DNA from 2 places in the Citrobacter sp. FDAARGOS_156 genome. Region 1 is predicted to be linked to the other one. Evidence: predicted binding sites of a transcription regulator. Region 1 holds the regulator's gene; the other holds the start of a gene.

What was found. Region 1 encodes CRP, which controls carbon source genes, mostly activating them, when cyclic AMP is high. Its sites were predicted from a motif close to ATGTGANNNNNNTCACAT; they were not measured.
Region 2: adhE (bifunctional acetaldehyde-CoA/alcohol dehydrogenase) is a predicted target of CRP. The motif match lies at 2,400-2,417, and genes of this name have one in related genera.

What each region holds. Positions count from the first base shown of each region.
Region 1 covers NZ_CP014030.2:4,572,669-4,576,885, forward strand. Annotated here, with positions in the region: gene AL515_RS22680 (YheU family protein) at 1-170, shown strand, start outside; gene AL515_RS22685 (phosphoribulokinase) at 224-1,093, shown strand; gene AL515_RS22690 (OsmC family protein) at 1,192-1,596, opposite strand; gene crp (cAMP-activated global transcriptional regulator CRP) at 1,903-2,535, shown strand; gene AL515_RS22700 (YccS/YhfK family putative transporter) at 2,587-4,217, shown strand, end outside.
Region 2 covers NZ_CP014030.2:2,852,874-2,857,090, forward strand. Annotated here, with positions in the region: gene oppA (oligopeptide ABC transporter substrate-binding protein OppA) at 1-733, opposite strand, end outside; gene ychE (NAAT family transporter YchE) at 1,506-2,153, opposite strand; gene adhE (bifunctional acetaldehyde-CoA/alcohol dehydrogenase) at 2,640-4,217, shown strand, end outside.

The DNA.
Region 1 (4,217 bases):
TTGAAAGCTTTGTCTTGCGCGAAGGCACCGATTATGGTGAACATGAACGCTCGCTCGAACAAAAAGTCGCCGACGTCAAACGCCAACTACAATCAGGTGAGGCCATGCTGGTGTGGTCCGAACTGCATGAAACGGTCAACATTATGCCGAGGAAGCAGATTCACGAGTAACCCGTAGCCGCCGGCCGACTTTACTATAATTACAACCATTTCATGGAGTTGTTATGTCTGCCAAACATCCGGTGATTGCGGTAACAGGATCCAGCGGCGCGGGGACCACCACCACCAGCCTTGCGTTTCGTAAAATTTTCGCGCAGTTAAATCTGCGCGCCGCCGAGGTGGAAGGTGACAGTTTTCATCGCTATACCCGTCCGGAAATGGACATGGCGATTCGCAAAGCACGCGATGCCGGGCGGCATATCAGCTATTTCGGCCCCGAAGCTAACGACTTCGGTCTGCTGGAGCAAACCTTCATTGAATACGGCCAGACGGGCAAAGGTCAGTCGCGTAAATATCTGCACACCTACGATGAGGCCGTACCGTGGAATCAGGTTCCGGGGACATTTACGCCCTGGCAGCCGCTGCCTGAACCGACGGATGTCCTGTTCTATGAAGGACTGCACGGTGGCGTTGTCACCCCACAGCAAAACGTGGCCCGGCATGTCGATCTGCTGGTTGGCGTGGTGCCGATCGTAAACCTGGAGTGGATCCAGAAGCTGACCCGCGATACCAGCGAACGCGGGCATTCACGTGAAGCGGTAATGGACTCGGTGGTGCGCTCAATGGACGATTACATCAATTACATCACCCCACAGTTTTCCCGCACGCATATTAACTTCCAACGCGTACCGACCGTCGATACCTCTAATCCCTTTGCCGCCAGGAGCATTCCGTCACTGGATGAAAGCTTTGTCGTGATTCATTTTCGTAATCTGGAAGGCATCGATTATCCCTGGCTACTGGCCATGCTGCAGGGCTCATTCATTTCGCATATCAATACGTTGGTCGTGCCGGGCGGTAAGATGGGTCTGGCGATGGAATTGATTATGCTACCGCTGGTCCAGCGACTGATGGAAGGTAAAAAGATAGAGTGATATGTGGAAAGCGCCGGATGGCGCTTCGCTTATCCGGCCTACGACTCAACATCATCCTGTAGGCCGGATAAGGCAACGCCGCCATCCGGCATCAGCAATTACGCGGCAACGACTTCATAAGAATGGGTAATGTTCACCGCCTTTTCCAGCATCAGAGCTACGGAACAATACTTCTCCGCCGAGAGGTCAACTGCGCGAGACACAGACGCATCTTTCAGGTCGTTACCCGTTACAATGAAATGCAGGTTGATATGGGTGAACAGGCGCGGCGCTTCATCACGACGCTCGGAGGTCAGCTTCACTTCGCAGTTGGTCACATCCTGACGCCCCTTTTGCAGGATCGACACCACATCAATTGCGCTGCAACCGCCCGCAGCCATTAAGACCATTTCCATCGGGCTCGGCGCTTTATCACCAGAGTTACCGTCCATCAAAATTTGGTGGCCTGAGGCGGACTCACCGAGGAAGGTTAACCCCTCAACCCACTTTACACGCGCTTGCATATTTCGTAACTCCAATGTTTCAATTTTCCTGACAGATTACGCGTACATAACAATTCTCGCAATGGAAGGCGACCTGCGTCATGCTGAAGCGAGACACCAGGAGACACACGGCGAAAGCTATGCTAAAACAGTCAGGATGCTACAGTAATACATTGACGTACTGCATGTATGCAGAGGACATCACATTACAGGCCGTCGCACGTATTGACAGCCCCCTTCCCAGGTAGCGGGAAGCACATTTTTGCAAACCCAGAGACAGGTTGTTTTTTGGCTCTGGAGACAGCTTATAACAGAGGATAACCGCGCATGGTGCTTGGCAAACCGCAAACAGACCCGACTCTCGAATGGTTCTTGTCTCATTGCCATATTCATAAGTACCCATCGAAGAGCACGCTGATTCACCAGGGTGAAAAAGCGGAAACGTTGTATTACATCGTTAAAGGCTCAGTGGCAGTGCTGATCAAAGATGAAGAAGGGAAAGAAATGATCCTCTCTTATCTGAATCAGGGCGATTTTATTGGTGAATTAGGCCTCTTCGAAGAAGGCCAGGAACGTAGCGCCTGGGTACGTGCCAAAACCGCATGTGAAGTCGCTGAAATTTCCTACAAAAAATTTCGCCAATTAATCCAGGTCAACCCAGATATTCTGATGCGTCTGTCTTCTCAGATGGCTCGTCGTCTGCAGGTAACGTCTGAAAAAGTAGGCAACCTTGCCTTCCTCGACGTAACTGGTCGTATCGCCCAGACTCTGCTGAATCTGGCGAAACAGCCTGACGCAATGACTCACCCGGACGGCATGCAGATTAAAATTACCCGCCAGGAAATTGGCCAGATCGTTGGCTGTTCCCGTGAAACCGTTGGTCGTATCCTGAAAATGCTGGAAGATCAGAATCTGATCTCCGCGCATGGTAAGACCATCGTCGTCTACGGCACGCGTTAATCCCATCGACATGGCGTGTTACGTAGTAATGCGCCATTTTTGTTTGCTCCGATGTGGCGAAGACTGATTTATCACCCCGAGATCAACTACGCACTACGACAGACGCTGGTGCTATGTTTACCTGTGGCTGTCGGCCTTATCATTGGTCAGCTTCATCTGGGGCTCTTATTCTCCCTCGTCCCTGCCTGCTGCAATATTGCCGGTCTTGATACCCCGCATAAGCGCTTTTTCAAACGCTTAGTGATTGGCGCGTCTTTGTTTGCCGGATGCAGTCTGATCATGCAGTTACTGCTGGCAAAAGATATACCGCTGCCGCTGATCCTCACCGGCCTGACGCTGATTCTTGGTGTAACCGCAGAATTAGGCCCTCTGCATGCGCGACTACTACCTGCCTCGCTTATCGCGGCAATTTTCACGCTCAGCCTGGCCGGGAACATGCCCGTCTGGGAGCCGCTGCTAATCTACGCGCTGGGCACATTGTGGTACGGCCTGTTCAACTGGTTCTGGTTCTGGATGTGGCGCGAGCAGCCGCTGCGTGAATCGCTCAGTTTGTTGTACCGCGAATTAGCCGATTACTGTGAGGCCAAGTACAGCATGCTGACCCAGCATGCCGATCCCGAAAAAGCGCTTCCTCCCCTGCTGGTGCGCCAGCAAAAAGCGGTGGATTTAATTACCCAGTGCTATCAGCAAATGCATATGCTGTCGGCGCATCGCAACAACGATTATAAGCGCCTGCTACGTGCCTTTCAGGAGGCGCTCGATTTACAGGAACATATTTCCGTTAGCCTCCACCAGCCGGAAGAGGTGCAAAAGCTGGTCGAACGTAGCCACGCCGAACAAGTGATTCGCTGGAATGCGCGCACCGTCGCCGAACGCCTTCGCGTACTGGCCGATGATATTTTGTATCACCGTTTGCCGACGCGTTTTTCAATGGATAAACAAATTGGCACGCTGGAGAAAATCGCCAACCAACATCCGGACAATCCGGTGGGTCAATTTTGCTACTGGCACTTCAGCCGTATTGCCCGTGTGCTACGCACCCAGCGACCACTGTATGCCCGGGATTTAATGGCTGACAAGCAGCGTCGGCTGCCGCTGATCCCTGCCCTGAAAAGCTATCTGTCGTTGAAATCCCCGGCGCTGCGTAATGCCGGACGCATCAGCGTCATGTTGAGCATTGCCAGCCTGATGGGCAGCGCCTTACACCTGCCAAAACCCTACTGGATTTTGATGACAATCCTGTTCGTCACGCAAAATGGCTATGGGGCGACCCGGGTACGTATTTTACACCGTTCAGTAGGGACGCTAGTCGGCCTGGTGATCGCCGGCGTCACACTGCACTTTCATATTCAGGAAGGTTACACGCTGGCAGGCATGCTGCTGATAACCCTGGTGAGTTATCTGACCATCCGCAAAAACTACGGCTGGGCTACCGTCGGCTTTACGGTCACCGCGGTATATACCCTGCAACTGCTGACGCTGAACGGGGAACAGTTTATCGTGCCGCGGTTTATCGATACGGTCACTGGCTGCCTGATCGCCTTTGGCGGAATGCTCTGGCTGTGGCCGCAGTGGCAGAGCGGTTTGCTGCGTAAAAACGCCCACGATGCGTTAGAAGCCGATCAGGAGGCTATTCGCCTGATCCTGAGCAACGATCCCCAGGCCACACCGCTGGCGTATCA
Region 2 (4,217 bases), 1.7 Mb from region 1:
TAATAATGGTTTTCGCGTTGTCCCAGTAGTGAGTATTACGCTCAAGTACAATACGCTCGTTGACAACCCAGTCTTTCAGTTTATAAGAGCCGTTAGAAACGATGTTAGCGGGCTGGGTCCATTTTTCACCGAATTTTTCCACCACGGCTTTAGGCACAGGGGAAAGAGAAGAGTGCACAAGGAGTTTGTAGAAATAAGGAACAGGTTCACTCAGAGTCACTTCAAAGGTATGGTCATCAATCGCTTTTACACCGAGATCGGTAACTGGCTTCTTACCAGCGATGATGTCATCAATATTGACAATATGTCCGTACTGTAAATAGCTGGCGTACGGTGAAGCAGTATTGGGGTTCGCCAGACGTTGCCAGCTATAGACGAAATCTTGTGCGGTAACAGGCGTTCCGTCAGACCATTTAGCGTCTTTACGCAGATGGAATGTCCAGACTTTAAAATCTTTATTTTCCCATTTATCAGCCACACCCGGCGATGGTTTGCCATCAACGTCACTGATTAATAAACCTTCAAATAAATCACGGCTAATGTTGGATTCCGGTACACCTTCGATTTTATGCGGATCGAGTGACTGAACTTCCGAACCATTATTACGCACCAGAGTCTGCTTCTCAGCCAACTGAACGCCTGCTGGTACCACTGCTGCTGTAGCAACATTTCCAGCGATTAGCGCAGTTAGGATCCCCGCAGCTACTAAACTTTTTTTAGTGATGTTAGTCATTGTGTTTGTACTCCCTCATTATTATGGCTGGTTTTATAACCAGACTGTTAATCCTGTCAGGATCCCTGTACGACACCGGAGATTTTCTGCCGTCAGGTGTTTTTTTGTTTACTGCTCGCTATCACCGACTTTATTTATTCTGGCGATTCGTTTGATCGCCTTGCGTCGATTATCTACGTGCCTCCCCTGCCGGAAGCACGCTATTACCCTGTTGAGAGAGATCAAATGAAAATTATTCTCATCAACGTGAAATCTTCTGCTAAATACCTGGCCGGAAAGTATCAAATGCGTTTCTTCACCGCCAATACATTTTACAGATTTGTTAACCAATTCTCTTTTATCGAAAAAAAAACGCACAACAAAAGCATTGATACGGCAATTTTTTAACGATAAAATCAATTAATTCAATGCGTTACGTGAGACACTCGACTCATCGCCCTGTCCGGCATCGAAGAGACGTCAAAATGCACATAAATTTAACAATTGGTTATTAATTAGCACATTCATCTAAATTAGGTGCTGAAATAACTAATAACATTTCGATAATCCTTCAGCAAGCCCAAGAGTATGATGTTAATAAAATAACAATGCTGCCCTGGTTCATCTGTTCTGCTGAAAAGATAATTGTGTTGAAAATCAATACATAAAAATGCAGTGGCTATCAGCATCTTTTATTACTGCTATGGCGCGTTTCAACTTTAGTGAGAAGTATTACTGATAATGGTGGGAAACGGAGCCTGGAAGCAGCTCCGTTTATATTGATTCGGTGGATTCAGGCAAGTAAGCCCGGGAAAATGGATTTGATCCCGGTCACAATGAACTCAATGCCCAACGCCATGAGTAACAACCCCATAATACGCGTAATGACGTTGATGCCCGTTTGGCCCAGCAGGCGAACTAACCACGGCGCCATACGAAACAATCCCCAACAGCACAGCGCAAACAGCGCAATCGCCACGAAAAAGCCGAACAGATTAATAGCACTATGGTAACGCGTGCCCCAGACGATCGTTGAGCTTATTGCCCCCGGCCCCGCCATTAACGGCAGCGCTAACGGGACAACGCCAATGCTCTCGCGTATCGCCGTCTCCGACTTTTCCTGCTTGTTTTGCTTATCTTCCCCAAGTTTTCCGCTGATCATCGACATCGCGATAGTCACGACCAGGATACCACCGGCAATCCTGAACGAATCAATTGAGATACCAAACAATTGCAGAATTCCATCCCCCAGAAACAGAGAGATCCACAGAATGATAGCAACCGACAGGTTTGCCGTAAGGTTGGTTTTATTGCGTGCGGCAGCGGTTTGGTAGCTGGTCATGCTGATAAAGACAGGGATGATCCCTACCGGGTTGACCAATGCAAATAACCCAATGAAAAATTTAAAATAAACAGGAAAATCGAATAGCGTATGGATCACGGTTAGCTCCGAAGCGTTAGCCGGATAAAATGAGTCATAAAATTGATGAAATCCGCGCTGAAGATACGCCTTTTGTCAGCATACTTCACCTGCTATCTGCGTATATCTACGTAAATACGCTACCATTACTCAGTGTTATTAATATGTATTAAATATGCTAATGTTAACCTCATTCATTACATCAATTTTTTAACACTTACCAAGAAACGCTAAAAGGGCCTGCTGAAAGGTGTCAGCTTTGCGGAAATTTGATCCAGATCACGCAATTACTACTCAGAAGTGAGTAATCTTGCTTACGCCACCTGGAGGTAACGCGTTAGAGTTAAATGACGCTAACGCATAAGCTCTTTTAGTAAATCAAAGTAAAGTGGACGTTAATTAACCGTTTTATTTTCAAAACGTTATACGATTTTTCGTCGGTCTGTCTATACTCTCGTATCGAGCAGATGATTTACTAAAAAAGTTTAACATTATCAGGAGAGCATTATGGCTGTTACTAATGTCGCTGAACTTAACGCACTTGTAGAGCGCGTAAAAAAAGCCCAGCGTGAATATGCCAGTTTCACTCAAGAACAGGTTGACAAAATCTTCCGCGCCGCCGCTCTGGCAGCCGCAGACGCTCGAATCCCTCTCGCGAAAATGGCCGTTGCCGAATCCGGCATGGGCATCGTCGAAGACAAAGTGATCAAAAACCACTTTGCTTCCGAATACATTTACAACGCTTATAAAGATGAAAAGACCTGTGGTGTTCTGTCTGAAGACGACACTTTCGGTACTATCACCATCGCTGAACCGATTGGTATCATCTGCGGTATCGTTCCGACCACTAACCCGACATCTACTGCTATCTTCAAATCGCTGATCAGCCTGAAGACGCGTAACGCCATCATCTTCTCTCCACATCCGCGTGCTAAAGATGCCACTAACAAAGCGGCTGACATCGTTCTGCAGGCTGCTATCGCTGCTGGCGCACCGAAAGACCTGATCGGCTGGATCGATCAACCTTCCGTTGAACTGTCTAATGCTCTGATGCATCACCCGGACATCAACCTGATCCTTGCGACCGGCGGCCCAGGCATGGTTAAAGCAGCATACAGCTCCGGTAAACCAGCAATCGGTGTAGGTGCAGGTAACACCCCGGTTGTTATTGACGAAACTGCGGATATTAAGCGCGCGGTTGCTTCTGTTCTGATGTCTAAAACCTTCGATAACGGCGTAATCTGTGCTTCTGAACAGTCCGTTGTTGTTGTTGACTCTGTATACGATGCAGTTCGTGAACGTTTCGCTAGCCACGGCGGCTACATGCTGCAGGGTAAAGAGCTGAAAGCCGTTCAGGACGTTATCCTGAAAAATGGCGCACTGAACGCCGCTATCGTTGGTCAGCCGGCATATAAAATTGCTGAACTGGCAGGCTTCTCGGTTCCGGAAACAACTAAGATCCTGATCGGTGAAGTGAAAGTTGTTGATGAAAGCGAGCCGTTTGCTCACGAAAAACTGTCCCCGACGCTGGCGATGTACCGTGCGAAAGATTTCGAAGATGCGGTAGACAAAGCAGAGAAACTGGTTGCGATGGGTGGTATCGGCCACACTTCTTGCCTGTACACTGACCAGGACAACCAACCAGAACGCGTTGCTTACTTCGGTCAGATGATGAAAACTGCGCGTATCCTGATTAACACCCCGGCTTCACAGGGTGGTATCGGCGACCTGTACAACTTTAAGCTCGCACCTTCCCTGACTCTGGGTTGTGGTTCCTGGGGTGGTAACTCCATCTCTGAAAACGTTGGTCCTAAGCACCTGATCAACAAGAAAACCGTTGCTAAGCGAGCTGAAAACATGTTGTGGCACAAACTTCCGAAATCTATCTACTTCCGTCGTGGCTCTCTGCCAATCGCGCTGGATGAAGTGATTACCGATGGTCACAAACGTGCTCTGATCGTGACCGACCGCTTCCTGTTTAACAACGGTTATGCAGACCAGATCACCTCCGTTCTGAAAGCAGCCGGCGTTGAAACCGAAGTGTTCTTTGAGGTTGAAGCTGACCCGACTCTTAGCGTTGTTCGT